Regions from separate parts of the Streptomyces sp. NPDC001617 genome, predicted to be linked through region 2. Evidence: predicted binding sites of a transcription regulator. Region 2 holds the regulator's gene; the other holds the start of a gene.
What was found. The regulator HspR, encoded in region 2, represses chaperone genes until heat shock. The targets are predictions, from matches to a motif close to TTGAGNNNNNNNNNCTCAA.
Positions count from the first base shown of each region.

Region 1: dnaK (molecular chaperone DnaK) is a predicted target of HspR. The motif match lies at 12,895-12,913, and genes of this name have one in related genera.

Region 1 covers NZ_JBSFHA010000010.1:36,364-52,397, reverse strand. Annotated here, with positions in the region: gene ACWC09_RS10610 (glycoside hydrolase family 48 protein) at 1-542, shown strand, start outside; gene ACWC09_RS10605 (cellulose binding domain-containing protein) at 694-3,357, shown strand; gene ACWC09_RS10600 (rhamnogalacturonan lyase) at 3,407-5,320, opposite strand; partial or broken gene ACWC09_RS10595 (helix-turn-helix transcriptional regulator) at 5,396-5,959, opposite strand; gene ACWC09_RS10590 (class I SAM-dependent methyltransferase) at 5,991-6,740, opposite strand; gene ACWC09_RS10585 (4a-hydroxytetrahydrobiopterin dehydratase) at 6,746-7,051, opposite strand; gene ACWC09_RS10580 (helix-turn-helix domain-containing protein) at 7,242-8,072, shown strand; gene ACWC09_RS10575 (helix-turn-helix domain-containing protein) at 8,287-9,150, shown strand; gene ACWC09_RS10570 (SAM-dependent methyltransferase) at 9,209-10,015, shown strand; gene narJ (nitrate reductase molybdenum cofactor assembly chaperone) at 10,284-10,787, shown strand; partial or broken gene ACWC09_RS10560 (respiratory nitrate reductase subunit gamma) at 10,763-10,909, shown strand; gene dnaK (molecular chaperone DnaK) at 10,977-12,848, opposite strand; gene ACWC09_RS10550 (OsmC family peroxiredoxin) at 12,992-13,420, opposite strand; gene ACWC09_RS10545 (vWA domain-containing protein) at 13,478-15,214, opposite strand; gene ACWC09_RS10540 (ATP-binding protein) at 15,280-16,034, opposite strand, start outside.
Region 2 covers NZ_JBSFHA010000054.1:30,589-46,622, reverse strand. Annotated here, with positions in the region: gene ACWC09_RS33330 (YbjN domain-containing protein) at 1-335, opposite strand, end outside; gene ACWC09_RS33325 (hypothetical protein) at 474-605, shown strand; gene clpB (ATP-dependent chaperone ClpB) at 642-3,248, opposite strand; gene ACWC09_RS33315 (pyridoxamine 5'-phosphate oxidase family protein) at 3,379-3,792, shown strand; gene ACWC09_RS33310 (Rieske (2Fe-2S) protein) at 3,942-4,277, opposite strand; gene ACWC09_RS33305 (hypothetical protein) at 4,274-4,525, opposite strand; gene ACWC09_RS33300 (helix-turn-helix transcriptional regulator) at 4,708-5,652, shown strand; partial or broken gene ACWC09_RS33295 (helix-turn-helix transcriptional regulator) at 5,672-6,629, shown strand; gene ACWC09_RS33290 (LuxR C-terminal-related transcriptional regulator) at 6,592-7,632, opposite strand; gene ACWC09_RS33285 (circularly permuted type 2 ATP-grasp protein) at 7,936-9,480, shown strand; gene ACWC09_RS33280 (alpha-E domain-containing protein) at 9,477-10,409, shown strand; gene ACWC09_RS33275 (transglutaminase family protein) at 10,411-11,253, shown strand; gene ACWC09_RS33270 (sugar ABC transporter substrate-binding protein) at 11,296-12,366, opposite strand; gene ACWC09_RS33265 (heat shock protein transcriptional repressor HspR) at 12,885-13,331, opposite strand; gene dnaJ (molecular chaperone DnaJ) at 13,337-14,518, opposite strand; gene grpE (nucleotide exchange factor GrpE) at 14,564-15,229, opposite strand; gene dnaK (molecular chaperone DnaK) at 15,226-16,034, opposite strand, start outside.

The DNA of each region.
Region 1 (16,034 bases), on a different contig from region 2:
CCAAGACCACGATCAACCCGGACGGCACCTATCTGATCCCGTCGACCCTCCAGTGGTCGGGCCAGCCCGACACCTGGAACGCGTCGAGTCCCGGCGCCAACAGCGGACTTCACGTCACCGTCGCCGACTACACGAACGACGTCGGGGTGGCGGCCGCGTACGCCAAGACCCTGACGTACTACGGCGCCAAGTCCGGTGACGCGACGGCCAAGTCGACGGCGAAGGCGCTCCTCGACGGCATGTGGAACAACTACCAGGACAGCCTGGGCATCGCCGTCCCGGAGACCCGCGCCGACTACAACCGCTTCGACGACAGCGTGTACGTCCCGAGCGGCTTCAGCGGCAAGATGCCGAACGGCGACGCGATCAACTCGTCGTCGACGTTCACCTCTCTGCGGTCCTTCTACAAGAACGACCCGGCCTGGTCGAAGATCGAGAGCTACCTCGCGGGTGGAGCGGCGCCCTCGTTCACGTACCACCGGTTCTGGGCCCAGGCGGACATAGCCCTCGCCATGGGCTCGTACGCGGAGCTCCTCGAATAAGTCCCCGCTAAGGCTCCGCGTACTCGCCGGGCGACCCCCACCCGCACTGGGGGTCGCCCGGCCACTCGCGCACCGTATAGAAAGCGCTTCCCCTCGCCTTCCTTCAGTCCTCGCATCCCCCCATCCCTTCCCCTCCCGGAAAGGACCCCCCGTGCGAAGAACCCGCATCCTCACGGCCGTCCTGGCCCTCGCCGCCGGCCTGCTCGCCGGCACCCCGCCCGCACTGGCGGCCGACCACAGCGCGAAAGTGACGCTCGCCGCCGACACGTACACCTGGAAGAACGCCCGGATCGACGGCGGTGGCTTCGTCCCCGGGATCGTCTTCAACCGCAGCGAGAAGAACCTCGTCTACGCCCGGACCGACATCGGCGGCGCCTACCGCTGGCAGGAGTCGTCGAAGACCTGGACGCCGCTGACGGACTCGGTCGGCTGGGACGACTGGGGGCACACCGGCGTGGTGAGCCTGGCCTCCGACTCCGTCGACCCGAACAAGGTGTACGCGGCTGTAGGGACGTACACCAACAGCTGGGACCCGGGGAACGGCGCCGTGCTCAGGTCGGCCGACCGGGGCGCGAGTTGGCAGAAGACCGACCTGCCCTTCAAGCTCGGCGGCAACATGCCCGGCCGGGGCATGGGCGAGCGGTTGGCCATCGACCCGAACAAGGACAGCGTGCTGTACCTGGGCGCGCCCAGCGGCAAAGGCCTGTGGCGGTCGACGGACTCCGGCGTCACCTGGTCACAGGTGACCGGCTTCCCCGATGTCGGCAACTACCAGCAGGACCCGACCGACACGACCGGGTACGCCAGTGACAACCAGGGCATCGTGTGGGTCACCTTCGACGAGTCGACGGGTACATCGGGCAGCGCGACGAAGACGATCTACGTCGGGGTCGCCGACAAGGACAACGCGGTGTACCGGTCGACGGACGCGGGCGCCACCTGGACGCGCCTCGCCGGGCAGCCGACGGGCTACCTGGCCCACAAAGGCGTGCTGGACGCCAAGAACGGCTATCTCTATCTCGCCTACAGCGACAAGGGGGGACCGTACGACGGCGGAAAGGGCCAGCTGTGGCGGTATGCCACCGCGACCGGCATCTGGACGAACATCAGCCCGGTGGCGGAGGCCGACACCTACTACGGCTTCTCCGGCCTGACCGTCGACCGTCAGCACCCGGGCACGGTGATGGCGACGGCGTACAGCTCCTGGTGGCCGGACACCCAGATCTTCCGTTCCACGGACAGCGGCGGCACATGGACGAAGGCGTGGGACTACACCTCATATCCCAACCGCTCGAACCGCTACACGATGGACGTCTCGTCATCCCCCTGGCTGACCTTCGGCGCGAACCCGTCGCCGCCGGAACAGAGCCCGAAACTGGGCTGGATGACGGAGTCGCTGGAGATCGACCCGTTCCACTCGGACCGGATGATGTACGGGACGGGGGCGACGCTCTACGGCACCGAGGACCTCACCAAGTGGGACAGCGGGGGCCAGTTCACCGTGAAGCCCATGGTGCAGGGCCTGGAGGAGACGGCGGTCAACGACCTGGCGTCCCCGCCGTCCGGAGCCCCGCTGCTCAGCGCTCTGGGCGACATCGGCGGCTTCCGGCACACGGATCTGACCAAGGTCCCGTCGATGATGTTCACTTCACCGACCTTCACGACGACGACCAGCCTGGACTTCGCGGAGACGAACCCCAACACGGTCGTCCGCGTCGGCAACCTCGACTCGGGCCCGCACATCGCCTTCTCGACGGACAACGGCGCCAACTGGTTCGCGGGGACGGACCCTTCGGGGGTGAGCGGCGGCGGGACGGTGGCGTCCTCGTCCGACGGCAGTCGCTTCGTGTGGAGCCCGGCGGGCACGGGCGTGCAGTACACGACGGGATTCGGCTCGTCGTGGTCGGCGTCGAGCGGTATCCCGTCCGGGGCGATCGTGGAGTCGGACCGCGTGGACGCCAAGACCTTCTACGGCTTCAAGTCCGGGAAGTTCTACGTCAGTTCGGACGGCGGCGCGACCTTCACCGCATCCTCGGCGACCGGGCTCCCGAGCGGCGACAGCGTGCGCTTCAAGGCGCTGCCCGGCACGAAGGGTGACGTGTGGCTGGCGGGCGGTGCCTCCGACGGTGCGTACGGCCTGTGGCACTCCACGGACGGCGGGGCGAGCTTCACCAAGCTGTCCAATGTAGATCAGGCGGACACGATCGGCTTCGGCAAGGCGGCGACGGGGGCCTCGTACCAGACCCTCTACACCAGCGCGAAGATCGGCGGAGTCCGCGGCATCTTCCGCTCCACCGACAAGGGCACGAGCTGGACCCGTATCAACGACGATGCGCACCAGTGGGGTTGGACGGGTGGAGCAATCACCGGCGACCCACGGATCTACGGCCGCGTCTACGTCTCGACGAACGGCCGGGGCGTCATCTACGGCGACACGTCCGACAGCGGCGGCGGTGACGGCGGCGGATCCACGGACCCGACACCGCCCTCCACAGGTGCCTGCACGGTCACCTACAAGATCTCCAACCAGTGGTCGGACGGCTTCCAGGCGGACGTCCAGCTCACCAACACCGGCTCAACTCCCTGGTCCGGCTGGTCACTTGGCTGGACCTTCGGCAACGGCCAGAAGATCAGCCAACTCTGGAACGCCGACTACACCCAGTCCGGCGCGACGGTCACGGCAAAGAACCTGAGCTGGAACGCCAACGTGGCCACGGGCTCGTCCGTGAGCTTCGGCTTCACAGGAACCTGGACGGGCTCGAACACGAAACCGACGTCGTTCAAGCTGGGCGACCAGACCTGTACGGCGGTCTGAGCACCGATTCGAGGGCGCGGGCCTTGACGGCACGCGCCCTCTTCGACGACTACGGCGTGTACACCGTCGGCCGCGGTGCCGTGGCCATTCCGTCGCCGATGAAGAAGCTGGGGTGCGGGGGCTGGTTGTAGGCCGTGTTCTGCCAGGCCAGGGCCGTGCGGTACTGGGTGTCGTGGAGGAGGGTGGTGATCCTCGTGCTGGTCTCGTACGGCGTCGAGTAGATCCGTAGGGCCGTGTTGTCCGTCGTCGGCCAGACCACCTCCTCGCGCCAGTCGCCCAGGATGTCGCCGGACAGGGACGGGGTCGCCTTGGTGCTGTTGTTGGAGTGGACGCCCGAGGCGGTCAGGAGGCGGGTGTCGGATGACGTGCCGTATTTGTCCACATGGGTGCCGTCGAGGAGTTCGCGGACCGTGTCGCCGTCCCACCAGTTCAGGAAGTTGATGCTGGAGGGCTTGCGGCTCGCGACGACGGTGCCCTGCGGGTTGCGTACGCCGTCGGCGTGGGAGGACCACGACTCCGCACCCGCGCTGCCCGCCCAGATGTCCCCGGAGACGCCCCGGCCGTTGTCGCCGTTCGCGGCCGTGGACCACAGGATCTGACCGGTCTTCGCGTCCGCCATCCAGGACGCCGGCTTGGAGCCGTCCTCGTCGACCTTGAACTCCTCCAAGCCAGGGCGCGACGGGTCCAGGTCGCCGACGTGCAGGGCGTCGCCGTGGCCGTTCTTGGTGGTCCACAGGCCGCTGCCGTTGTCGTCGACGGCCATCGAGCCGTACACGATCTCGTCCTTGCCGTCCCCGTCGACGTCCGCGACGGACAACTGGTGGTTGCCCTGACCGTCGTACCCCTTGCCGGAGTTGGTCGAGGAGTTGGTGTCGAAGGTCCAGCGGCGGGTGAAGGAGCCGTTCCGCCAGTCCCAGGCGGCGATGACGGTGCGGGTGTAGTAGCCGCGGGCCATGATGAGGGAGGGGCGGGAGCCGTCCAGGTACGCCGTCCCGGCGAGGAAGCGGTCCACTCGGTTGCCGTACGAGTCTCCCCAGGAGGAGACCGTGCCGCGTGCGGGGACGTAGTCCACCGTCTGCATCGCCTTGCCGGTCCGGCCGTTGAACATGGTCAGGTACTCGGGGCCGGAGAGAACGTACCCGCTGGAGTTGCGGTGGTCGGCGGACGAGCTGCCGACCACCGTACCCGTCCCGTCGACCGTACCGTCGGCCGTCTTCATCGCGACCTCGGCCTTGCCGTCACCGTCGTAGTCGTACACCTGGAACTGCGTGTAGTGCGCGCCGGAACGGATGTTGCGGCCCAGGTCGATACGCCACAGGCGGGTGCCGTCGAGCTTGATGCCGTCGACGATCGTGTCGCCGGTGTAGCCGGACTGGGAGTTGTCCTTGGCGTTCGTCGGCTGCCACTTGAGCACGAAGTCGAGCCGGCCGTCGCCGTCCAGGTCGCCGACCGACGCGTCGTTCGCCTCGTAGGTGTAGGCGACCCCGTCGGGGGTCGTCCCGCCCGCCGGCGGGCTGATCGGCACATCCTCGTAGCCGCTGCGGAACTGGATCGCGTGCTCGGAGTCGCCCTGCTCGACGCCGTTCACGAGCGCGCGGACCGTGTAGTCGGCCGAGTTGGGCGCACCCGAGTGGAAGTAGTTCGTGGAGCCGGTGATCGGGGCCGCGTTGACCTTCGTACCGGCCCGGTAGACGTTGAAGGAGACGTTGTCGGGGTCGGTGCCGAGCCAGCGCCAGCTGATCAGGTTGCCGCTGTCGGTGTGGACGCTGACCAGCCCCCGGTCGAGCTGCTCCACCTGCCGGGCGGTGGCGGCCATGGGGGCCCCTCCCGCGCGAGTCAGTTCGAGCGTGGGGGACGTGCCGGTGGTGGTCAGCGTGGTGAGTCCGGCGGCGACCAGGGCGGCGGCCGTGGTCACCGCCGAGAGGAGGGCGCGGCGTCTGCGGTGCTTGTGCGGGTGCTGCACGGGACGAACCTCCAGAGAGGACGGACGGGTTCCGCCCGTCCAGTCGCCGCCACTTGCCACCGCGTTGCCCCGCCTTTACGCCAACTTGACATATCTTTCGGCCAGTTCGGCGACCGTGCGGGCGATCCGGTTCCGGAGTTCGACGGGTTCCAGCACCTCGACGTCCGCGCCGAGCCGCAGGAACTCGCCGTGGGCGCGCTCGACGGACTCGACGGGGACCGTGACCACGGCCCAACCGTCGTCGTCCGTACGGGACTTGACCGCCCGCGGCAGGGTGACACCCGGCGCCAGCCGGACCACCGCCTCGCCGCGGTACAGCCGGTCGTGGAAGTCACGCTGGTAGGCCGTCCAGTACGCGGCCAGGTCGAAGTCGTCCGGGCGGGTGAACTCTGCGTCGGAGGGGGCGAGTTCGAGGATCTGATCGACGCGGTAGGTGCGGGGGCCGGGTCCCGCGACGACGTACCAGCGCCCCGCCTTCAGCACCAGCCCGTACGGCTCCAGTCTGCGCTCCACGTCGGTCGGCTCGGCCCAGCGACGGTACAGGACGTGCAGCACCCGGCCGTTCCACACCGCGTCCGCGACCGCCGGGAGGTACGGCGCCTCCTCCGCGTCCGCGTACCAGCCGGGGGCGTCCAGGTGGACAGCTGGCTGACCAACTGGACCATGGACTTCAGCCGGCCGTCGGCTTCCTGAAGGCGCGGAGGCTGAACTCCGGGTCGGGGCACGGCCGTTCCTGGTCGGGCAGGGCCTCCAGCCGGACGACGAACCGTTCGGTGAGCGGGTCACCGGGCGGCAGCATGGTGAACCAGCCGCGGCGCAGGTCGGCCGCGGTCCGGCGGGGGCTGCGCCCCTGACCGCGGCCCGAGAAGGTGGCCCGCCCCGCCGGATGCAGGCGGTGCGCGGCGGCGTACGACTCCACGAGCGGGGCGGCGTCGGGGGCCGGGCGGCGCGGGCGCGGGGCGAGGACGGCGTCGATGTCGCTGCCGACGTCGTGGGCGGCGGCCTTGTCGACGGTGGTGACGTAGACACCGCCCGGCTTGAGGACCCGGGCGCACTCGGCGACGACGGCGCGGACGTCCTCCGGGTCGTCGAGGAGGTGCAGCAGCCAGACGCTGGTGACGGCGTCGAAGGTCGCGTCGGGGAACGGCAGGGCCCGGCCGTCGGCCAGGGTGATCGCGCCGGGCAGACGGGCGGCGGCCATACGGGCCATGCCGTAGGTCAGGTCGACGCCGGTCACCCGGGTGGCGGGGCGCGGGGCGGCGAGGCGCCGGGTGACGATGCCGGTGCCACAGCCGACGTCCAGGAGGCGTCCGGCGCCGGCCGGGATCAGACCCAGTACGGCGTCGGCGGCGGCCTCGGCCCTCGCTTCGCCGCCGCGTGTCACGTCGTACGCGTCGGCTTCCTTGTCGTAGTCGAGCACGCGCGTCAGTGTGCCCCGTGTCCCTGTGCGAGCTCCTCGACCCTGGTCGCGAGGCCGAAGTCGAGCTCGGTGACCTTGCCGTCGGCGCTGTGCGTGTTCACGGACAGGGTGACGGTGTGGTAACCGAGGGTGAGGTCGCTGTGGTGGCCGAGTTCCTCCTGGACCTGGGCGATGTGCACGACCATGGCGGTCGCCGCGAAGTGCGAGCCGAGCCGGTAGGAACGGGTGAGCCGGTCCTCCTCGACCGACCAGCCCGGCAGCTCGGCCAACCGGTCCTCGATCTCCTTCTGGGACAGCGGTTCCACGGGCATGGCCTCGCTCCTTCCTGAGCTGCGGGTCCTTCTCCAGCCTGCCACAGCCGGGCGACTGCGGTCCTGGTCAGAAGGGTGCCCGGGGGTGGGGCGGGGACACCTGGTGGGACGGAGGGGCTTGGCTGCGGGTGAGCCGAGGCCGCTCCAACGCCCAGGTCATTCCCTGCGTCCCTCGGCTACGGTCGTACGTATGACCACTGCCGCGACCGGAACCGCCGCCTCCGTGACCGCTCCCGCCGACCGGGGCGTGGGCCCGCTGCTGCGGGCCTGGCGGGAGCAACGGCGGGTGAGTCAGCTGGAGTTGGCGTTGCGGGCGGACTCCTCGGCCCGGCACATCAGCTTCATCGAGACGGGCCGTTCACGGCCGAGCGAGGAGATGGTGCTGAGGCTCGCCGAGCACCTGGAGGTGCCGGTGCGGGAGCGCAACTCCCTTCTGCTGGCGGCCGGTTACGCCCCGCACTACCCGGAGACACCGCTGGACGACCCTGCGCTGGACGCCCTGCGGGAGGGCATGGAGCGGCTGATCCAGGGCTACGAGCCCTACCCGGCGTTCGTGGTGGACGCGACGTACAACGTGGTCGCGGCGAACCGCGGCGTGCTGATGCTGCTGGACGGACTCCCGGAGTCGCTCCTCCAACCCCCGCTCAACGCCATGCGGTTGACCCTGCACCCCGAGGGTCTCGCGCCCCGCATCCGCAACCTCCGTGAGTGGCGCGGTCATCTGCTGGCCCAGATGGAACGCCAGATCGCCCTGCACCGCTCCGAGCCGCTGCGGGCGCTGTACGAGGAGGTGGCGGCCTACCCGGTGCAGGAGACCCACCAGGCCCCCGAACCGCCCGACCCCGTCCCCCACTTCGCCCTCCCCATGCGGCTGGAGCACGAGGACCGCATCCTGTCCTTCATCTCGTCCATCTCCACCTTCAACACCCCCATGGACGTGACGGTCGCCGAGCTGGCCATCGAGACCCTGCTCCCGGCGGACCCGGCCACGGTCAAGTACCTCCGGTCGCTGATGCCCTAGGAAGGCGGGCCCCGGACCGGAGTGCGCCGTCCCGGAACCCGCTGCCACCACGATCCCGCGCACCGCGCCCCCGGTCGATGACCCCCGGAGTAATGACCGCCCGAACGGCCCGCGTGGCAAGCGCCTCATCGCCGGCCCGGTGAGACTGACAACGGAACATGACACACTGCTTCGCGCAGACTGATCCACCGGGCAGGCCCTTGGGGAGGGTGGCGTGAGTGAGCGGCGTCCCGCGCCCACCGTGGGCCAAGTGGTGCTGGGCAAGCGCCTGCAGGAGTTGCGGGAGGCGGCCGGGTTCAAGCGTGAGGAGGCCGCGCGTGTGCTGCGGGTGGCCCCGGCGACCGTGCGGCGGATGGAGATGGCCGAGGTCGCCCTGAAGATCCCGTACGTCCAGGTGCTGCTGGAGACCTACGGCGTCGCCGAGGACGAGACGGAGGCCTTCGTCCAGCTGGCCGAGGAGGCGAACCAGCCGGGCTGGTGGCAGCGGTTCCACGATGTGCTGCCGGACTGGTTCAGCCTGTACGTCAGCCTGGAGGGCGCCGCCGGCATCATCCGCTCCTACGAGCCGCACTTCGTGCCCGGCCTGCTCCAGACCGAGGACTACGCGCGTGCCGTGATGGAAGCAGGAACGGTTGGCCAGACCGAACCGGGCGCCATCGAGCGGCATGTCTCCCTGCGTATGGCCCGGCAGAAGCTCCTGGACCGCCCGGACCCGCCCCACCTCTGGGTGATCATGGACGAGACGGTGCTGAAGCGCCCGGTGAGCATCCGCGGCGAGGTCATGCGGGACCAGCTGGACAAGCTCCTGGACTTCGCCGAGCGCGACGGGGTCACCGTGCAGGTCGCCGAGTTCAGCGACGGCCCGCACCCGGGGACGTACGCGCCCTTCACGCTCTTCCGCTTCGGCGAGCCGGAACTGCCCGACATGGTCTTCACCGAGTACCTGACCGGCGCCCTCTACCTCGACTCGCGCACCGAGGTCTCCGCGCACCTGGAGGTCCTCGACCACATGACCGCGCGCGCCGCGTCGGCGCAGCGCACGAAGAAGATCCTGCGGAAGTACCGCGAGGACTTCTGACCCCGCACCTCGCACCCGTCACGCACAGCACCTTTCGCATCCGAGGAGAAGACAGCGCATGACCGGATCCGACGCCGCACCGCAGATCGACACCAGCCGGCCGCACTCCGCCCGGGTCTACGACTGGTGGCTGGGCGGCAAGGACAACTACCCGGTGGACGAGGAGCTGGCCCGCCGGATCCTGGCCGCCGACGGCACGGTCGTGCGCGGGGCGCGCGCCAACCGCCGGTTCATGCACCGGGCCGTCCGCGCCGCCGCCGAGGCCTGCATCCGCCAGTTCCTGGACATCGGCACCGGCATCCCCACCGAGCCCAACCTCCACCAGGTGGCACAGCAGGCGGCCCCGGAGTCCAGGGTGGTGTACGCGGACAACGACCCGATCGTGCTGCGGCACGCGGAGGCGCTGCTGAAGAGCACCCCCGAGGGCAGCACGGACTACATTCACGCCGACGTCCGCGACCCCGACACCATCCTGCGCCTGGCCGGCGAGTCCCTGGACTTCTCGCAGCCGATCGCGCTGTCCCTCGTCGCGCTCACCCACTACCTGGGCGACGAGGAGGACGACGTGTACGGCCTGCTCAAGCGCTACGTCGACGAACTCGCCCCGGGCAGCTGCCTGATCCTTTCCCAGGTCACCCCGGATCTCGCCCCCGAGGGCGTGGCCAAGGCCAAGGAGCTCTTCGCCCGCAGCGGGACGCCGTTCCACCCGCGCACGCTCCCGGAGTTCTACCGCTTCTTCGAGGGCCTGGAACTGCTCGGCCCCGGCGTGATCCCGGTCTACGGCTGGCGCCCCGAGCCGGTGGACGTCGAGGCCCAGGCCGAGGGCGTCGTCCCGGTGTACGCGGGAGTCGCCCGCAAGGTCTGACGCATCGCCCGTACACCCGTACGGGCGCTTGAGCAGGTGCGGTCCCCTGCTCACCCCTAGCGTCGAAGCACAGGGTGAGCAAGGGAGCGACGCACGTGACGGACACGCGGATACCGCCCACCGAACCGGGAGCGGCACTGCCGCGCGCCGGCAGGTTCTTCCGTACCGGTACACCGGCCCCCGACCTGCACAGGACGAGATCGAGGCGATGTACCGGCTGCCGGCGATCGCCAGGTAACGATCCGTCGTCCGAAGCGAAGGAGGTCTGATGCCCTCGGACGCAGTGCTGTACCAGGCGGCGGCGCTCTGCCTGACGTACCCCGACGACGACTTCCGCGCACGACTCCCGCTCCTGCGTGAAGCCGCCCCGCAGCTACGGGAGTTCGTGGACCACGCGGCCGTGACCCCACCCCAGGAACTGGCCGCGCACTACGTCCAGGTCTTCGACTTCGAGAACCGCCACAGCCTCCACCTCGGCAAGTGGCAGGACGGCGACACCCGGCGGCGCGGTATGTCGCCGGCCCGCTTCAAGGAGGTCTACCGCGCCGCCGGGCTGGAGTTCACCGGCGAGGAGCTGCCCGACTTCCTGCCCGCGGTCCTGGAGTTCGCGGCCCGCACCGGCGACACGGACCTCCTCACGGAAAACCGGGCCGGCCTGGAGCAACTCCGGTCCCGGCTCACCGACTTCGGCACCCCGTACGCGTCCGTGCTGGACGCCGTGTGCGCGACCCTGCCGGCTGAACGATGTCCTGGACCGACGAGGTCGGGGTGAGCGAGCACACGTACCACCTCTTCTCGCTCCACGGCGGTACGGAGGCGGGTGTGCCGGCGGTCGCGGGCATCCTGCTCCTGGTCCACCGCCGCCGCACGCACGCCCCCGTGTTCCGGGCGACACGGTGAACGACCGTGAGTGGTCCCGTCACCCGCCTGGTCCACATGTTCAGCGCCGGTCCGGCGGGGTCTAGGCGGCACCGCCCTTCGCATCCCGCTCGTCGTCGACGATCTCCGCGTCGACCACTCCCTCCTCGTCCTGCGGTGAGGTGTGCTGTTCGGCGCCGGTGCCACTGTCCGTCGGGGTCTGGTCGGCCTGTGCGTACATCGCCTGGCCCATCTTCTGGCTGACGGTGGCCAATTTCTCGACGCCGGTGCGGAGTTCGTTCGTCTCGGCGTTCCGCTCCAGCAACCCCTTCAGTTCCGTGGCCGCCTCCTGCACCTCGGACTTGGTGTCGGCCGGGATCCGATCCTCGTTGTCCCGGATGAACTTCTCGGTCTGGTAGACGAGTTGCTCGGCCTGGTTACGGGTCTCGGCGGCCTCCCGCCGCTTGTGGTCCTCCTCGGCGTACTGCTCGGCCTCCCGCATCATGCGGTCGATGTCGTCCTTGGGAAGGGCGGAGCCACCCGTCACCGTCATCTTCTGCTCGCGGCCGGTCGCCAGGTCCTTCGCGGACACGTGCATGATCCCGTTCGCATCGATGTCGAAGGCCACCTCGATCTGCGGCACTCCACGCGGGGCAGGCGGCAGCCCGGTCAGGTCGAAGACGCCCAACTTCTTGTTGTACGCGGCGATCTCACGCTCACCCTGATAAACCTGGATGCCGACCGAGGGCTGGTTGTCCGTGGCCGTCGTGAAGATCTCCGAACGTCGGGTCGGGATCGTGGTGTTGCGCTCGATGAGCTTGGTCATGATGCCGCCCTTGGTCTCGATGCCGAGGGACAGCGGGGTGACGTCGAGGAGCAGCACGTCCTTGACGTCGCCGCGGATGACACCCGCCTGGAGCGCCGCGCCGAGGGCCACGACCTCGTCCGGGTTGACGCCCTTGTGCGGATCCTTGCCGGTGAGCTCCTTGACCAGGTCGGTGACGGCCGGCATCCGGGTCGAGCCGCCGACGAGGATGACGTGGTCGACCGCCGAGAGCTTGATGCCCGCGTCCTTGACCGCCTGGTGGAAGGGGGTCTTGCAACGGTCGAGGAGATCCGCGGTGAGCTCCTGGAACTGGGCGCGGGACATCTTCTCGTCGAGGTGCAGCGGCCCCTCGGCGGAGGCGGTGATGTAGGGAAGGTTGATCGTCGTCTCCGACGAGCTCGACAGCTCGATCTTGGCCTTCTCGGCACCCTCGCGCAGCCGCTGCAGCGCCATCTTGTCCTTGCCGAGGTCGATGCCGTACTGCCCCTGGAACTTCTTCACCAGGAACTCGACGATCCGCTGGTCCCAGTCGTCGCCGCCGAGATGCGTGTCGCCGTTGGTCGCCTTGACCTCGATGACGCCGTCGCCGATCTCGAGGAGCGACACGTCGAAGGTGCCACCGCCGAGGTCGAAGACCAGCACGGTCTGCTCCTCGCCCCGGTCCAGGCCGTACGCGAGCGCCGCGGCGGTCGGCTCGTTGATGATCCGCAGAACCTTCAGCCCCGCGATCTCGCCGGCCTCCTTGGTCGCCTGCCGCTGGGAGTCGTCGAAATAGGCCGGTACGGTGATCACCGCGTCCGTGACGTCCTCGCCCAGGTAGGCCTCGGCGTCCCGCTTGAGCTTCTGCAGTACCCGGGCGGACAGCTCCTGCGCCCGGTAGCGGGTCCCGTCGATGGAGCCCTGTTCCGGGAAGCGCCAGGCGGCGTCCCCCATGTACCGCTTCACCGAGCGGGCCGTCCGCTCCACGTTGGTCACGGCCTGCCGCTTGGCGACCTCGCCGACCAGCACCTCCCCGTTCTTGGCGAAGGCCACGACCGACGGTGTGGTCCTGGCCCCCTCCGCATTGGCGACGACAGTGGCTTCGCCGCCCTCCAGCACGGCCACCACCGAGTTCGTGGTCCCGAGATCGATCCCGACCGCACGTGCCATCTCCGTCCCCTTCCGCCAGGGCACTTCTCAGTCTCCAGCACAAAACTTGAGTGCGCTGTTGTCAATGCCATGTACCCGGAAACGCGGGTGCCGCGCACCCGAGCGCGGTGGCGCGGCACCCGAGGGGCGTGCAGCCGTGGGATTCAGGCCAGCTTGGCCGACAGGGTGATCGTCGTGCCGGTCAGGGCCTGGCTGACCGGGCAGTTCTTCTTGGCGTCCTCCGCCGCGGCGGCGAACGCCTCGTTGTCGATCCCGGGGACCGTGCCCTCGACGGTGAGGTGGATACCCGTGATGCCCTCCCCCGGCTGGAAGCTCACGTCGGCCGAGGTCACGAGCTTGGTGGGCGGGGTGCCGGCGCCGTTCAGGGCGTGCGACAGCGCCATGGAGAAGCAGCTGGAGTGCGCGGCGGCGATCAGCTCCTCGGGGCTGGTCTTGCCATTGGCGTCCTGGGAGCGCGAGGCCCACGTGACCGGCTGCGCCTCGATGGCACCGGAGGAGTCGAAGTTGACGACACCGCTGCCCTCGATCAGGTTGCCTTCCCAGACGGTGTGTGCGGAGCGCGTGGTTGCCACGGTGAATCCTTCCGAATCCTGGGTGTTCCTTGGGACCCCATCCGATCACATTCCGGCTCACTGCACCCGGAAGACCGGCCCACGCGCGGTGAACGGGAGCCGTGCCCCCTGGGGGATCAGATACGCGTGCTCGCGGCGCACCCGCAGCACGTCGCACCAGCCGTCCGTGATCACGAGGAGCGGCGCGCCCGGCGGGAAGTCGTCCGCCCGGTGCAGGAGGTCGATCCCGGGCTGGAGGACCGTGCCGCCACGGCCGTGGACCCGTACCCGGCCGGCGATCTCCGTGACCGGCAGATAGCCCGCGTCGTGCGGGGCCGCGTCGCAGAAGACGACCCGGGCGGCGGGGACGTCGCGGGCCTCGGCGTACGAGGCGATCGCACCCAGTGCCTTGCCGAGCAGGGTGACGTTCATGGAGCCGGAGGTGTCCAGGATGACGCCGAAGGTGCAGCGGGCGATCTCCTCGGGCGGGAAGTAGCGGCCCGCGCGCGGGATGTCGGGGGTGGAGGACTGGCGGCGGGAAGGGCGGGCGTACGTCCGTACGGGCTCCGGGCGGGGCACGAACTCGTCGAACCAGCGGGCGAGTCGGGCGTCCCAGGGCAGGGGCGGGTGGCTGAGCGTGCGGATCTCCTGGACCAGGCCGGCCGGGAGGTGGCCGCGCTCCTGCTGCTGGTGCAGATCCAGGCCCTGGGACAGGCCGCGCCGGTAGAACTCGTCGAGGTCGACGTGGTCGCCGGGCGGGCCCAGCGGGGCACCGAGCACGTCGCCGACGCCCTTGCCGCGCAGCGTGGCCAGGCGGCGCATGCGGCGCAGGTCGCCGGCGATGCGGTCGTAGACCTCCTCGGCGGAGAGGCCGGCGAGTGCGGGGTCGTACAGCAGGCCCTCCGGCATGGTGCCGACCTGCATCTCGCACAGCCAGCCGTTGATGACGTAGTCGCAGGCGATGTTGAAGAGGTAGTGGTCGCGGGTGCCGCAGCGGTCGCCGTGGCGCAGGGCGGCGTGGAGCATCTCGTGGGCGAGGATGAACCGCCACTCCTCGTCGTCGAATCGGCGCAGCGGATTGATGTAGGTCTCGCCGGCCTCCGGGTTCACCGCTGCCACGGAGATGCCGTGCGCGCGGGCGAGTTCGGCGTCGGCGACGAGTTTGATGCCGGCCGCGATGCCGCCGAGCAGCGGGTAGGAGGAGATGAACCAGCTCAGGGCCTTCTCCCAGGGGCGCTGCGGGGCGACGTCCCCGCTGAGGGAGTCGCGGCGGCCGCCCGCCATGTCCATCGCCGCCGACACGGTCCGGGTCAGCGCGGTGGCGAACGCCAGCTGGTGGTCCGGGGGCTGCATCCAGCCGGCCCACGGCACGAGCAGCTGGTCGGGTGCGTCACCGGCCGTACCGCAACGCTCGTACGCGCGTGGGAGCCCGTCCCGCCGCCAGCGCGCGGCGAGTTGCTCCTCGTCGCCGTCCGGGTAGGAGGCGGGGAGCAGTTCCGGGGTCTCGCCCATGGCGAAGTTGAGGAGGAAGCGGTTGACCACGACGCAGCGCGCGGCGACGTCGTGGCGGTCGGGCTGTTCGCGCGGTTGTGGGCCCTTCACCGCGGGGACGTGTCCGAAGCCGAGGTGGAGGACGGCGTGGGCGATGGCCCAGGCCCAGGCGGCGGGGTCGGCGATGCTGGTCGGGTGGACATGCAGGTCGCCGTCGGAGTCGACGACCACGAGTCCGTCGCGGGGCGCGAGTCTGCACTCCTCGTTGCGGCAGACGCCGAACTCCACTGCCGCCAGCGCCGGGTTGGCCTTCACCAGCCGCATCCCCTCGGCGAAGGCCTCCGCCGCGAGGTCCCGCTTCTTGTCCCCCTTGCCCTTGGTACGGCTGCTCACCGCCGCGCCTCCACCAGCCGGGGCATGTCCCGCGCCGCCTCGATGAGGAACCACGACGGCAGGACGGGATTGCCGTCGGCGTCGGAGGCGATCACGGTCTGGGCCACCTCCACGGAGATCTCCGCGAGCTGCACCAGCAGCGACTTCGCGCGGTACGCGGTCTGCCGACCGTTCGCCGACATGTGCTCCTTGCTGACCGGGAGTTCCTTGACGAGGCGGCCGCGGAAGGACTCGGCGAGGTAGTAGAGCAGGTCGCGGTCCTCCAGGCGGCCCGGCCAGCGGGCGTCGCCCTTGATGATCGCCTCGATGCCGAACTGGCTGCGCACGATCTTGACGTAGCCGCAGAAGGCCGTGGCGTGCGCGGGCGTCAGCGTGCCGTGCGCGAGGACCTTCAGCGTCTCCTCGTCGAGGTCCCGGCCGAAGGAGTGCAGCGCGTCGGAGAGCATGTGCCAGGAGCGGGGCGTGGAGAAGGGCTCCTCGGTCTTCGGCGGCTTGGACCACAGGTGGTCGGGGCGGTCGGTGAGGTGGTCGAGGATCCAGGGGTGGATGTCGTGGTTCGCGGCCCAGGTCAGCCAGTCCTTGGCGGACGCCTCCAGGTGGACGTGGGCGAGGCGGTTGACGAGGGCGGAGGCGATGGGGCGGGCGAGCGCGTTGTCGGTGGCGCGGTTGCCGGCGCCGATGACGATCGAGCCCTTCGGCAGCTCGTAGTTGCCGATACGGCGGTCGAGGATGAGGGAGTAGAAGGCCTTCT
Region 2 (16,034 bases):
GTGTGACTGTAGACCTTGGGCCACAGGGTGCGGCGGTTCCAGTCGTCGATCGACTCGAGCAGCTGCGGCTTCTCGTCGATCTGGTGGGGCCGGTCGTAGAACGTCCGTACCGAGAAGACCTGCTGGTCACCCTCACCACGGAACATGAAGTACGTACGGAACTGCTCCCACGGCGCCGCGAGGTCACCCTCGTCGTCGACGACGTACTTGAGCTCCATCTGGTCGAGGAGCTGCTTCACGAGGTCCTGATCCGGGACGACGGGGCCCGCCGGTCCGCCGGGCTGCGGCTCGGGCTGGCCCCCGAAGTTCGGAATCGAGGACGGGTCGATGCTCACCGTGATTTTCCCTTCGTACGGATTCAGTCATCCTCCCTCATCCGGGGAGGGGGGTGGCAAGCCCGACCGGTACTGTCAGCCCTCAGCTGACAGGATCCGGCCGATGACCGACGGCCGGTGTGCGAAGGGGTGGGGACCATGGCACTGACACACGGCGGCGAGGCGGCGGGTCGGACCAGATGGGGGGTGGTGGCCGCCATTCTGGCGCTGCCCGCGCTGCTCGTGGCCGGTTTCCTGGCACTGATCACGATCTGGGTGCTGGCCGGCTGACCCGGGGAGCCCCTTCGGTGGCTCCCCGGGCCCCGCTCAGAGGGTCTTGCCCGTGGCCGGGCCCACGATCAGGCCGTCGCCGAAGGCGTCCACCCGGACCGTGTCGCCGTCCTTGACCTCGCCGGCCAGGATCTCCTTGGCCAGGCGGTCGCCGATGGCGGTCTGGACGAGGCGGCGCAGCGGGCGGGCGCCGTAGGCCGGGTCCATGCCCTCGTCGGCGAGCCAGGCCAGGGCCTCGTCGGTGATCTCCAGGGTGAGGCGGCGTTCCGCGAGGCGCTTCGCGAGCCGGTCGATCTGGAGGCGGGCGATACGGCCCAGCTCCTCCTTGCTCAGGGCCGAGAAGACCACCAGGTCGTCGAGGCGGTTGAGGAACTCCGGCTTGAAGGACGTCCGGACGACCTCCAGAACCTGCTCCTTCTTCTCCTCCTCGCCGGTCAGCGGGTCGACCAGGAACTGGCTGCCCAGGTTCGAGGTCAGCACCAGGATCGCGTTGCGGAAGTCGACCGTGCGGCCCTGGCCGTCGGTGAGACGCCCGTCGTCCAGCACCTGCAGGAGGACGTCGAAGACCTCGGGGTGCGCCTTCTCGACCTCGTCGAGCAGGACGACGCTGTACGGGCGCCTGCGCACGGCCTCCGTGAGCTGGCCGCCCTCCTCGTAACCGACGTAGCCGGGAGGCGCGCCGACGAGGCGGGCGACGCTGTGCTTCTCGCCGTACTCGGACATGTCGATGCGGACCATGGCCCGCTCGTCGTCGAAGAGGAAGTCGGCGAGGGCCTTGGCGAGTTCGGTCTTGCCGACACCGGTGGGGCCGAGGAAGAGGAAGGAGCCGGTGGGGCGGTCCGGGTCGGCGATGCCGGCGCGGGTGCGCCGTACCGCGTCGGACACCGCCTGGACAGCCTCTTTCTGGCCGATCAGGCGCTTGCCCAGCTCGTCCTCCATGCGCAGCAGCTTCTGCGTCTCGCCCTCCAGGAGGCGGCCGGCGGGGATGCCGGTCCAGGCGGCGACGACGTCCGCGATGTCGTCGGAGCCGACCTCGTCCTTGACCATGGTGTCCTTGGACGCCTCTTCCTCGGCTTCGGAAGCGGCCTCCAAGTCCCTTTCCAGGGTGGGGATCTCGCCGTAGAGCAGCTTGGAGGCGGTGTCGAAGTCGCCGTCGCGCTGGGCGCGTTCGGCGGTGCCGCGCAACTCGTCGAGTTTTTCCTTGAGTTCGCCGACGCGGTTGAGGGACTGCTTCTCCTTCTCCCAGCGGGCGGTCAGGCCCCGCAGCTCCTCCTCCTTGTCGGCGAGGTCGCGGCGCAGCTTCTCCAGGCGCTCGCGGGAGGCCGGGTCGGTCTCCTTCTCCAGCGCCAGCTCCTCCATCTTCAACCGGTCGACGGCGCGCTGGAGTTCGTCGATCTCGACGGGCGAGGAGTCGATCTCCATCCGGAGGCGGGAGGCCGCCTCGTCGACGAGGTCGATGGCCTTGTCGGGCAGGAAGCGGGAGGTGATGTAGCGGTCGGAGAGGGTCGCGGCCGCGACGAGTGCGCTGTCGGCGATCTGGACCTTGTGATGGGCCTCGTAGCGGCCCTTGAGCCCGCGCAGGATGGCGATGGTGTCCTCGACCGTCGGCTCGGCGACCAGCACCTGCTGGAAGCGGCGCTCCAGGGCCGGGTCCTTCTCGATGCGCTCGCGGTACTCGTCGAGGGTCGTCGCGCCGACCATGCGCAGCTCGCCGCGCGCCAGCATCGGCTTCAGCATGTTGCCGGCGTCCATCGCGGAGTCGCCGCCGGCGCCCGCGCCGACGACCGTGTGCAGCTCGTCGATGAAGGTGATGATCTGGCCGTCGGAGTCCTTGATCTCCGCGAGGACGGTCTTCAGGCGCTCCTCGAACTCACCGCGGTACTTGGCCCCGGCGACCATGGCCCCGAGGTCGAGCGCGACGAGCCGCTTGTCCTTGAGGGACTCGGGAACGTCCCCCTTCACGATCCGCTGCGCGAGCCCCTCGACGACGGCGGTCTTGCCGACGCCGGGCTCGCCGATGAGGACCGGGTTGTTCTTCGTACGGCGGGACAGCACCTGGACGACACGGCGGATCTCCTGGTCCCGGCCGATGACGGGATCGAGCTTCCCGTCCCGCGCCGCGGCCGTGAAGTCCGTGCCGAACTTCTCCAGCGCCTTGTACTGGCCCTCCGGGTCCGCTGTGGTCACCCGGCGTCCTCCCCTCGCCTTCTGGAAGGCCTCCTGCAACTTCCTGGCGTCGGCCCCCTGCCCGGACAGTACGTCACCGGCCGCGCCGCCCTTCGCGGCGATGCCGATCAGCAGATGCTCGGTGGAGAGGTAGTCGTCGCCGAGGTCCCGGGCCCGCTCGGTCGCGTCCGCGATCACGGCCAGCAGCTCGCGGTTGGGCTGCGGGGGCGCCACGGTCGAACCGGTGACGCTGGGCAGCGAGGCGAGCACCTTCTCCGCGCCCGCCCGCACGGCTGCCTGGTCGGCGTCGACGGCGGCCAGCAGGTCGGTGATGTTCTCGTTTTCTTGATGGCCTCGCCCCTGGAGCAGGGCCAGCAGCAGGTGGGCGGGGGTGAGGTCGGGGTGCCCCTCGGTCACGGCCCGGTTGCTCGCCGCGTTGATGGCGTCCCGGCTCCGGTTGGTCAGCTCGGCGTCCACGTTCCTTCTCTCCTCCTGCGGTCAGCCGTCGGCTCCGTCTCCCAGTACTGACTCAGTCAGCGTACACAAAGTTGAGTCTATTCCACTCAAGGTGCGGCGGGGAGGCGTTCGGGGACTAGGTTCCGGACCCATGGCGACCTACACACAGGACCCCGGTGCCCCCGACCCCTCGTATCTCACCTTCTGGCGGGAACGGCACCTGTGCACGCTGACCACCCCGCGCCCGGACGGCAGCCCGCACGTGGTGCCCGTCGGAGTCACATACGACCCGCAGGCGCGCCTCGCTCGGGTGATCACGAACAAGTCCAGCTCGAAGGTGGCGCACGTGCGGGCGGCCGGGGCCGAGGGGGCGCGGGTCGCGGTGTGCCAGGTCGACGGGCGGCGGTGGGCCACGCTGGAGGGACGGGCCTTCGTACGGACCGATCCGGAGCGGGTGGCCGAGGCCGTACGGCGCTACGCGGAGCGCTACGAGCGGATGCCGGCGCCGAATCCGGCACGCGTGGTCATCGAGATCGAGCTCACGCGGGCCATGGGCCAGGGCTGACGGCTTTCAGCCACTGAGGCACGCCGGACGATCAGGCCGATACCAGGAAATGTCCGCCGAAAACTGCAGCGGCGTCACCGTGTTCAGGTCACGGTGACGCCGCTGCGGGGGGAAGCACCTGAGCGAACTGTTACGACGGGGGATTCGCGTCAGGCACTGCGGGGGGTGGCTGAGATGGTCCGAACATCGGGGGTTTCCGGTTCCACCAGCCGGTGGTCTCGTTGGTCGAGGTTCACAAAGATCATTCCGTACCGGATGGCACATCGCACGGGCTGCGGCGCCCCCCGAGGCCGCCGCAGACACCGGTACGCCCGGACGTCCTCGTCCTCGTCCCGCGTGACGACCACGGGCTCACCGAAGACCGTCACCATCAACGAGTCACCGGAGTGGGGGATCGCGGTGACCAGGTCGATGAAGTGCCAGCCCGAGCGGTAGGCCGTGGCCATCTCGCGGCGGAAGGAGCGGTCGTCGGGTGGGGTGGTCATGACTGGACGGCCCAGCTGCTGTCTGCCGGGGCGACCCAGGAGCTGTCTGCCGGGGCGACCCAGGAGCTGTCACCCGGGGCGTCCGACGCCACGATCACCCAGCTGCTGTCGCCGGCACCGGCGGCAGCCGCGGCCTGTACGCGCCAACTGCTGTCCTGTGCGACAGCGCCCTTCGTCCCCGCGTGGCCGGCCAGCGCCCCGAAGGCCAATGCGGCGGAGAAGGCGGCGACAAGCGCCGAGCGAAGCATTCTCTTATGCATAGTCGGCTTCGTCCTCATTTGAAGGTCACCTCTCCCCCGTCCGAATACGACGATGGCCCATTCCGGCACGTCATGGCCACACAAACGATGCATCATGTTCCTGCACGTTCAGGACCCTGGGGGGTGGAGATTTGGCAATAAATGAGACTAAGCAGACACATCCCCACGGGCTGACCGACCTGTGCGAGGACGGGCACCGCCTTTATGGCAACGCTCTCCGGACGGGACGCGTAGCCCGTGCGGATGTGGAGCCTGCACCCTGTTTGATGGAGTTCGCCCTCCTTCATCCGGATCCGGACGACCCGAACTGGCTACGTCCGGTGCCCCCTTCGATCGCCCTGGCCCAGAGGCTCAATCCGATCGAGCACGAGATCACGCAGCGCAGGCGGGAGTCCATCGAACTCGCCGGTGCTTTCGAGCCGTTCATGAGCATCAGTGCCCAGCCGACGGCCACGACGCACTCGATCACGGTGCTCGAGGGCCTCGACCGGATCAACGCGGCGCTCGACCTGGCCACCGCCCAGTGCCAGACCGAGATGCTCACGGTCCAGCCGAGCCGACGCCGTCTCGAAAACGTCCTCACCAAGGCCCTGGACCGCGACCGGCCGCTGATCGAGCGGGGCTGCCGCATCCGGACCCTGTACCAGCACCCCGCCCGGTACAGCCCCGAGACGCTTGCCTACGTGGCGCAGTTCGTCGACGGCAAAGTGGAGTACCGCACGATCGACGAACTCGTCGAGCGGCTGATCGTCTGCGACGAGACCGTCGCCTTCATCCCCACCCGCGACGACGGGGAGATCGCCCTCGAACTGCGCCACCCCGGACTGGTCCGCTACCTGATCAAGGTCTTCGAGTTCATGTGGGCCCGCGCGGTCCCGCTGAGCGCCGGAGCACCGTACGAGACCGCCCCCGACGGCATCACGGAGATCCAGCACTCCATCGCCAAGCTCCTCGTCGAGGGCCATGTCGACGAGGCGATCGCGCGGCGCCTGGGCATGAACGTGCGCACCTGCCGGGCCCACATCGCCAAGCTCGCCACCGCCCTGGGCAGCGGCAGCCGGGCCCAACTCGGCTTCCTCATCGCCCAGTCGGGAATCCTGGAGCAGGACCTCTGATCCGGGGGAGAGGAGCGCGGTGACCGAGGCGACGCATCAGGACCACGGTACGCAAGAGCTGTGCTCCCCAGGAGCGGCTCTGTACGAACGCGCACCGCGCGAGGGGCACGTGAGCACCGCGGAGGCCGACACCACCCCCTGTGTGGCCGCCCTGGGCCTGCTGCGGCCCACCGCGGACCCGACCCGGCTGGAGCCGTTGAACCCGGCCGTCGTCCTCCACCGCCTGCTGCACAGCTCGGCGGACCGCATCGCCGACGAACGCCGGCGCGAGCGGCGGCTGGTCGAGGCGTTCGAGCCGCTCCTGCGGATCCCCGGGCGGAGCACGGCGGCCACGTACCTGCCGGCCATCGGCTTCCACAGCGGACTCGACCGCATCAACGAGGCGATCACCACCGCCATGGCCGACGCCTCCCACGAGCTTCTGGCCATCCAGCCCTACGACGGCCAGAGCCCCGCCACCCGGCTGGACTACCAGCACACCCAGCGCCACTCCCCGGCCGTCGTGGCCCGCTACGAGCAGCTCAGGGGCGACGCCCAGGCACGCACCCTCGACCAGGTCACCGAGCGCCTCGTCGTGATCGACCGCACCGTGGCCTTCATCCCCGCCAACAAGGACCGCACCCTCGCCCTCGAAGTACGTCACCCGGCCCTGATCGACTACTTCGCCACCACCTTCGACCGCCTCTGGTGCCTGGCCACCCCCATGCACCCGCAGGCCGCCCAACCCGCCTCCCTGGACGGCATCACCCCCCGCCAGCACGCCATCGCCGCCCTCCTCGTCGAGGGCCACACCGACGCCGTCATCGCGGAGCGGCTCGGCATGAACATCCGCACCGCCCGCGTCCTCCCCCACGCTCGAATTCGCTCGCGCGGGAGGTGCCCCCACCGCCAAGCTCGCGGCGACGCTCGGCAGTGAGAGCCGGGCGCAGCTCGGCTATCTCATCGGGCGGTCGGGGATTCTTGACCGGGCAGAGTGACGGGCGTCGCGTCGGCGGGGTGACGGGGGCCGTCGAGGCCCACCTGGGCGATGCGGACGCCCAGTTGGGTGCGGCTGGCGGCGCCCAGGGTCTCGGAGAGGCGGGCGATGTGGGCGCGGCAGGTGCGGACGCTGATGCCGAGCCGCTCCGCGATCACCGCGTCCTGGTGGCCCTCCGCGAGGAGCGCGGCGATGGACTGCTCGCGGTGGGAGATGCCCTCGATGCCGGTGTCGGGGAGGGGGGCGGTGAGGGGGATGGCCAGGCGCCAGAGGCGGTCGAAGACCGTGCCCAGGTAGTCGACCAGGGCGGGGTGGCGCAGCTCCAGGGCGAGGGTGCGGTCCGCGTTCGCGGGGATGAAGGCCACCGTGCGGTCGAAGAGGATCAGCCGCTCGATCACCTCGTCCAGGCTGCGGGCCTCGACCGAACCGCCCATCAGCTCAAGGTAGTTGAGCAGCCCCTGGCCGTGCCGGGCCACGTGGGTGTACAGGTCGCGCATCCTGACACCCCGCCCGCGCAGGGCGAGCGCCCGGTGCAGGCCCTCGGTCAGTTCGTGCTCGGGGCGGATGCCGCCGGGCTGGACGGTGATGACCTCGGTCGTGCAGGCCTCCGTCGCCTCGTCCATCGCGGCCTGAATCCGGGACAGCCCGTCGAGCACGCGGATCGCGCTGCCCTCCGCGGCGCCCGTCTGGGGTGTCGAGGGCCCGAGGCCCGCGTACCACTCGAAGGCCGCCACCGCGGACCCCACCCGGCGCTGACTTGAGCTGACCTCGTCGTACACCCCGCGCAGCAGCCGGGTCATGACCTCCTGCGGAGAGGTCGGGACCAGCCAGTCCATGTCGTCGGGGTCCGGATGCAGCAGAGCGAGTTCGAGCAGACAGGGCACCTGGTCGGCGTCCCGGCGCGCCACGCGGCCCCGCCGTACGGCCCGGGAATACACGCGATCCCCGGCCTCGCACAGTCGGTCGGCACCGTGAGGATGCTCCTCCGTCCCGTGCCCGGCCATCGCCCATCCCACCCCCGGTTCGAGCCTCTTGTACAGGCGTGCCCCTACGGTTCGCTTCGGTTCGCTCGCGCTTTCCGCAGCGCAACTATGCGCGGACACAACCGGCTCCGCAACACGGCTCTCTCCGTCAAGACCGCCGTAAACAACCGTTGTGCCCGGGTTTCTCCAGGCCCCCGTCCGTCGACTTGCAACAAGCTGACGGTGGCGCGCGCGGCCCCCCGACGACGGAAGACGACCTTCCGCGCAAGCTCCCGGAAATACCGCGGTGATCGGTTTGTTACGCGGCGCCTCTAACGTCCCCTCATGGCGGACATATTTGACGCATACGCGTTGGCCGACGCGTGGGACGAGATGTTTGAGCGGCCAGGTGAGGTCAGGACCGCCTATGAGCCGGTGCTGGCTGCACTTCAGCCGATCGAGCCGAGCGAACTCCGGTTCCGGGCGGACCAGATGGCCCGTGCCTTCACGGACCGGGGCGTGACCTACGCCTTCGCGGGCGAGGAGCGGCCCTGGCCACTGGATCTCGTGCCGAGGATCCTCGACGCCCTGGAGTGGGATCTCATACAACGCGGGGTGAGCCAGCGGGTCAGGGCCCTGGAGGCCTACCTCGCGGACGCCTACGGCCCCTGCTGTGCCTTCGAGGACGGCGTGGTGCCCTGGCGGCTGCTGCTCAACTCCCCGCACTTCCACCGCGCCGCGCACGGGGTCGAGCCACCGGGCGGGGTACGCATCCATGTGGCCGGAATCGACCTGGTGCGGGACGAGGCCGGGGACTTCCGGGTGCTCGAGGACAACGTGCGGGTGCCCAGCGGCGTCTCGTACGTCATCGAGAACCGGCGCGCGATGACGCGCATCTTCCCCTCGCTCTTCGCCGAGCAGCACGTCCTGCCGGTCGACGGATACGCCCAGCGGCTGCTGGCCGCCCTGCGCGCCGCCGCCCCGGGTGGCGCGCAGGATCCCCGGGTCGTCGTCCTCACCCCCGGCCCCAGCAACGCCGCCTACTTCGAGCACGCCCTGCTGGCCCGGCTGATGGGTGTGCAGCTGGTCGAGGGGCACGACCTGGTCTGCCGCAACAACCGCGTCTGGATGCGCACGACCCGCGGCGAGGTGCCCGTCCATGTCGTATACCGGCGCCTGGACGACGACTTCCTCGACCCGCTCCACTTCCGCCCCGACTCGGTGATCGGCTGCCCCGGCATCATGGGCGCCGCGATGGCCGGGAACGTCACACTCGCGAACGCGGTGGGCAACGGGATCGCCGACGACAAGCTGCTCTACACCTACGTACCGGACCTCATCCGCTACTACCTCTCCGAAGAACCGATTCTGCCGAACGTGGAGTCCTTCCGACCTGATGAACCAGGGCAGTTGGACGCGGTTCTCGACCAGATCGACCAGCTGGTCGTCAAGCCCGTCGACGGCGCCGGCGGCCAGGGCATCGTCATCGGCCCGAAGTCCGACAAGGCCACCCTCGAACGCACTCGCAAAGCAGTGACCGCCGATCCGCGCGGCTTCATCGCCCAGCGCCCGGTCGCCCTGTCCACCTCCCCCACCCTCGCGGGCGAGCGCATGGCCCCACGCCACATCGACCTGCGTCCGTTCGCCGTGAACGACGGCAACGATGTCTGGGTCCTCCCCGGCGGCCTGACGCGCGTGGCGTTGCAGGAAGGCAACCTGATCGTCAACTCCAGCCAGGGCGGCGGCTCCAAGGACACCTGGGTGCTCGCGGAGGGCCCGGCCGAGTCGCCCGAGCCGCTCGGCCCCGGCGACCCCCTCGACGTCGCCCCTCGTCAGCTCGGACCCGACGGCACCCCCACCGTCGTACAGGAAGGGGCGCAGCAGCAGTGAACGACGTGATCCTCTCCCGCATCGCCGAGGCCCTGACCTGGACCGGCCGTTACGTCGAGCGCGCCGACGCCACCGGGCGCATTCTCGACGCCTATCTGCACCGCATGCTGGAGGACCCCTGGCGCGACGAGGACGCGGCCTGCCGGTCGCTGTACGCGATCCTCGGCATGGACGCCGGTGACGGCCCCTGCGACATGCAGCAGGTCCTGGACCAGCTGGCCTTCGACGCCCGTTCGACGGGGTCGATCGAGGGGGCGCTGGGCGCGGCGCGGCTGAACGCCCGCAGCGCCCGTGAGGCCGTCTCCTCCGAGATGTGGGAGTGCCTCAACTCCACCTGGCACGCGCTGGCCGACCAGCGGCTGGCGGCGCGCCGCACGGGTCCGTACGCCTACCTGGAACTGGTACGACGCCGAGCAGCCCTCTTCTTCGGTCTCGCCGACTCCACCATGAGCCGCGACGACAGCTGGCGGTTCGTGGTGCTCGGGCGGAGTCTGGAACGGGTCGACATGACCGTACGGCTGCTGTCGGTCCGGGTGCTGGACGCGGCGCACGCGCCGGACTGGCCGACCCTGCTGAGCGCGTCCGGCGCCGACGAGGCGTTCGCCCGCGTGTACAGCGGCTTCGGGGACACCTCGCGGGTGGCCGAATTCCTGCTCCTGGACCGGGACTTCCCGCGCTCGGCGCTGCACGCCCTGACCACGGCGGAGGAATGCCTGACAGCGCTGGGCCGCCCGCGCCAGGACCCGGCGCGCCGCCCGATCGGCCGGATGCGCACCCGGCTCGAATACCTGGACACCCACACCCTCGAAGACCAGCTGCCGGTCCTGCTGCGGGATCTGCAGCAGGCCTGCATGGCGTCCGCCGACGGGGTGGCGGAGCGGTTCTTCCCGTACCAGGGGCCCGTCGAGTGGGCCCAGGAAGGAGCCTGACATGGCTCGTCGCCTCCGCATCAAGCACACCACCCGGGTCTCCTACGCCCAGCCCGCGGCCTCCTCGCACAACGAGGTCCGGATGACGCCGCTGACGCTGCCCGGCCAGACGACCCTGGACGCCCGGGTCACCGTCAATCCGACGACGCCCACCTGGTCGTACTGGGACTACTGGGGCACCCAGGTCACCGGCTTCGACCTGATGGACCCGCACGGCAAGCTCGTCATCACCGCCTCCAGCCTGGTCGAGACGTCCCCGGCGGAGCCGCTGCCGGCCGCGCCGAGCTGGGCCGAGGTGGCCGAACGCATCGCGGGCTCCCGCCTGTTGGAGTTCGCCACCCCCACGGGCCGTACGACGGTCCCGCCGAAGCTGGTCAAGAAGGCGCGGAAGGCGGCGGCCGGGCTCGACCCGCACGAGACGGCGGTCGCGGTCTCGGCGCTGGTCGCCGACCGGGTGTCGTACCTCCCCGGCGCGACCAGTGTGAACACCTCCCCCGCGGAGGCCTGGGAGCAGGGCGCCGGCGTCTGCCAGGACATCACCCACCTCACCGTCGCCCTGCTGCGGGGCGTGGGCCTCCCGGCCCGCTATGTCTCCGGTTATCTCCACCCGGAGCGCGAGGCCGAACTCCACCGTCCCGTGGCCGGGGAGAGCCACGCCTGGATCGAGTACTGGGCGGGCGACTGGTGCGGCTACGACCCCACCAACCGCGTCCGCGCCGACGAGTCCCACGTGGTGGTGGCCCGGGGCCGCGACTACGACGACGTGACCCCGCACAAGGGCATCTACCGGGGCGTGCCCGGAGGGTCGCCGGAGGTGTCGGTGGAGTTCACGCGGGTGGCGTGAACGGACGGGAGAGGGCCGGGTGTCGGCGCCCGGCCCGCTTCGTCACTTCAGGCCGACCGTCGCGCACTCCGACTTGTACGCGCTGGTGCAGATCTGCGAGACCTTGTAGATGCCGTCCGCGACCACCGTGTCCTTGATGTTCTTCTTCGTCAGGGCGGTCACGGTGACGAGCTGCGCGGGGATGTTCTTGTTGCTGGGGCTGTCCACGCTGTCCTGGGTCAGGGCGTCGAACTGGATGTTCTTGCCCTGCACCCTGAAGACGGCCATCTGGGCGGCGGCCTCGGCCTCGTCCGGGTAGGGCTTGTAGACGGTCATGTACTGCTCGCCGGAGAGGATCCGCTGCACCGCGTCGAGGTCCGCGTCCTGGCCGGTGATCGGCGGCATCTGGGTCACGCCGGCCGCCTTGAGGGCCTTGACGATGCCGCCCGCCATCGCGTCGTTGGCGGAGTACACCGCGGCGATGTTGTCCTTGCCGAGCGCATTGGCCGCCGTGGCCGTCTCCTGCTCGGCGACCTTGGGGTCCCAGTCCTTGGTGTCGTACGACTTGGCGATCGTCACCTTGCCGTTGAGCTCGGACAGCGCGCCGGCCTTGAACTGCTTGCTGTTCGGGTCGGTCGGCGAACCGTTGATCATGATGACCTTGTCGGAGGTGTCGGCCTTCGACCCCAGGGCGTCCAGGAGCGTACGCGCCTGCACCTCGCCCACCAGCTCGTTGTCGAAGGAGACGTACGCCTCGATCGGGCCCTCGGCCAGCCGGTCGTAGGCGATGACCGGGATGCCCGCGTCCTTGGCCTTCTTCACCTGGGTGGCGATGGCGTGCGAGTCGACGGCGTCCAGCACGATGATGTCGACCTTGTCGTCGATCATCTTCTGCATCTGCTTGGTCTGCTTGGAGGCGGACGACCCGGCGTTGGCGTACGCGACGCGACCCTGGTTGTGGGTGAGCTCCAGGATCTTCTTCTTCATGATCGGGTAGTCGAAGTTGGTGTAGCGGGTGTTGATGGTGTCCGGCATCAGCACGCCCACCGTGAGGTCGTTGCCCTTCGTCGGGCTCGCCGAGCTGCTGTCCCCCGACACGTTCAGCATGCCGCAGCCGGCCAGCGACAGGGTCATCGTGGACGCTGCCACGGTTATGGCGATACGACGCGTGGGGCTGCTGCTCACTGGCCTGCTCACTTCTGATGCATTCGGGACGGACGCGACTGATTCGGGACGTGACTGGAAAGCCAACGCGGAGCCGCCCCCGGGCGTCAAGCGGAACTACTTAACGAGTGCGCAACGCCACGCTCAGCTGACCATGTGAAGACATGGCGGAACCCCCTCCAAACGCCCTTTACCGACCCTCCACTCGACGCCCGGCAGGAGGAAGGAAAAGATCCGCATATCCAACCCGATTCCCGGTGGTTCGACGATCGGGCCAGCTCCGGGCCCCACCCCCGGCTCGACCGAATGACCGAACAAACCCAGCCACTCACACGACGGTCAATGGCATGCAAAGATCCGTCCCACCAAATGCCCTACAGAAGGACCGACTTGAAACCGGCCGGACGCGCGACCGCCGCGGCACAGACGCGAAAGGGGCGGGGTGGCCGCTGGGCCTCCCCGCCCCTTCCTCATCTGCGCCTGTGCGCCTAGTCCTTGGCCTTCTTCGGCCGCCACACCACCAGCGCGCTGGTCTGCTGCACCTCCTGGTACGGCACCAGGTCGCGGCGGTACGACGCGTGCACCGCCGCCTCGCGCTGCTGCATCGCCGCCGCCGCGCCGTCCACGGCCGCCTGGAGTTCGACGACACGCTGCTGGAGCGCGGCGACCTGGTTCTCCAGTTCGATGATGCGCTTGATGCCGGCCAGGTTGATGCCCTCGTCCTGGGACAGCGCCTGCACCGTGCGGAGCAGTTCGATGTCCCGGGCCGAGTAGCGGCGGCCCCGCCCGGCCGTGCGGTCCGGGGAGACCAGGCCGAGGCGGTCGTACTGGCGAAGGGTCTGCGGGTGCAGGCCGGAGAGCTGGGCCGCCACCGAGATGACGTAGACCGGGGTTTCCTCGGTCAGTTCGTACGGGTTGCGTCGACGGCCGTCCATCTCTCTCATACTCCCTTCGCGGCCTGGAACAGCTCCGCCCGCGGGTCCTCGCCCGCGGTCGCCTCGCGATACGCCTCCAGTGCGTCACGAGCCTTCCCCGTCACGTCCTTCGGGACACTCACCTCGACGGTGACCAGCAGGTCGCCGCGGGTGCCGTCCTTGCGGACCGCGCCCTTGCCCCGGGCACGCATGGTGCGGCCGTTGGGCGTGCCCGGCGGCAGCTTCAGGGTGACCGGCGGTCCGCCCAGGGTGGGGACCCTGACCTCGCCGCCGAGCGCCGCCTCCGCGAAGGTCACCGGGACCGTCACCGTGAGGTTGTCGTCCTTGCGGCCGAACACCGGGTGCGGGGAGACATGGACCGTGACGTACAGGTCGCCCGCGGGACCGCCCCGTTCGCCGGGTGCGCCCTTGCCGCGCAGGCGGATGCGCTGCCCGTCGGAGACACCCGCAGGGATGCGGACCTGCATGGTGCGGGACGACTTGGCGCGACCGCTGCCCGAACAGACCTCGCAGGGGTTCTCCGCGATCAGGCCGCGGCCCTTGCAGTCCGGGCAGGGGTCGGTGAGCGAGAAGCCGCCGCCCGAACCCCGGGCGACCTGGCCGGTACCGACGCACGTCGGGCACACCCGTGGGTTGCCGTTCGCGTCGCCGGTGCCGGAGCATGCCTTGCACGGGGCCTGCGAGGTCATGCGCAGCGGAACCGTCGCGCCCTCGATCGCCTCGGTGAAGTTGAGGCTGACCTCGGTGTCGATGTCCTGGCCGCGCCGGGGCTGCACCCGGGTCGTACCGGAGCTGCCGCGGTTGAACAGGCCCCCGAAGACGTCACCGAGTCCGCCGCCGAAGCCGCCGGAACTCCCGCCGCCGCCCTGGGCGCCGCCTCCGAAGAGGTCGCCCAGGTCGAAGTTGAAGGAGCCGCCCGCGCCGCCCGGCCCCGGGCGGTACCCGCCGTTGCCGAAGAGGGCGCGTGCCTCGTCGTACTCCTTGCGCTTCTTGGGGTCACCGAGGATGTCGTTCGCCTCGGAGATCTCCTTGAAGCGCTCCTCCGCCTTGGCGTTGCCCTTGTTGGCGTCCGGGTGGAACTCGCGGGCGAGCTTCCGGTACGCCTTCTTGATCTCGGCCTCGGTGGCGTCCTTGGGGACGCCGAGGACCTTGTAGTAGTCCTTCTCGATGAAGTCCTTGGTGCTCATCCTCGACGCTCCCCCTTTCCGGTGTTCCGCTCACTCTCTACGACTTCAGCCCTCCTCAGGGCCGTTGTCCTTGTCGTCGCCGGCCGCCGGAGCCTCGTCGGCCCCCTCGGCCTTGACCGTCTGCGCGCCCGGCTGGGGCTCGGCGACGGCCACCCGCGCGGGGCGGATGGTGCGCTCGCCGATGCGATACCCGGGCTGCAGAATCGCCACGCACGTCGTCTCGGTGACGTCCGGCGCGTAACTGTGCATCAGGGCCTCGTGGATCGTCGGGTCGAAGGGCTCGCCCTCCTTGCCGAACTGCTGCAGACCCATCTTCGCCGCGACGGTCTCCAGCGACTCCCCGACGGACTTGAATCCGCCGACGAACTCGCCGTGTTCCCGCGCGCGGCCGATGTCGTCGAGCACGGGCAGGAGTTCGGTCAGGAGGTTCGCGATGGCGATCTCCTTGACCGTGATCCGGTCCCGCTCCACGCGGCGGCGGTAGTTCTGGAACTCGGCCTGGAGCCGCTGGAGGTCCGTCGTGCGCTCGTCGAGCGCCTTGCGCACCTGGTCCAGCTGGGCCGTCAGACCGGCGATCTGTACTGCTGCGTCCCCGGCCGGGGCCGCCCCCTCCCCGTTGGAGGAGGGAGCGGCCTTCGGCTCGGCGTCGTCGGGGGTCGCGCCGGAGGGGACGTCGGGCTTCTCCTCGAAGCCCGGGGTCTCCTCCGTCACGCGGCACCGTCCTTGCGCTCGTCGTCCACGATCTCGGCGTCGACCACGTCGTCGTCGGCCTTGGGCGCCTCGTCATCGGCGGACGCGCCACCGGCGGCCTGCGCGGCCTGGGCGTCGGCGTACATGGCCTGGCCGACCTTCTGGGAGACGGCCGCGACCTTCTCCGTGGCGGTGCGGATCTCGGCGGTGTCCTCGCCCTTGAGCGCGGTCTTCAGCTCCTCGACGGCGGCCTCGACCTCGGTCTTGACCTCGCCGGGGACCTTGTCCTCGTTGTCCTTGAGGAACTTCTCCGTCTGGTAGACGAGCTGCTCGCCCTGGTTGCGGGTCTCGGCGGCCTCGCGGCGGCGGTGGTCCTCCTCCGCGTACTGCTCGGCCTCCTGGCGCATCCGGTCGACCTCGTCCTTCGGCAGCGAGGAGCCGCCGGTGACGGTCATCTTCTGCTCCTTGCCCGTGCCCAGGTCCTTGGCGGTCACGTGCATGATGCCGTTGGCGTCGATGTCGAAGGACACCTCGATCTGCGGGACGCCACGGGGCGCCGGCGGCAGACCGGTCAGCTCGAACATACCGAGCTTCTTGTTGTACGCCGCGATCTCGCGCTCGCCCTGGTAGACCTGGATCTGCACGGACGGCTGGTTGTCCTCGGCGGTGGTGAAGATCTCGGACCGCTTGGTCGGGATCGTCGTGTTCCGCTCGATGAGCTTGGTCATGATGCCGCCCTTGGTCTCGATACCGAGGGACAGCGGGGTCACGTCGAGGAGCAGGACGTCCTTGACCTCACCCTTGAGGACACCGGCCTGGAGCGAGG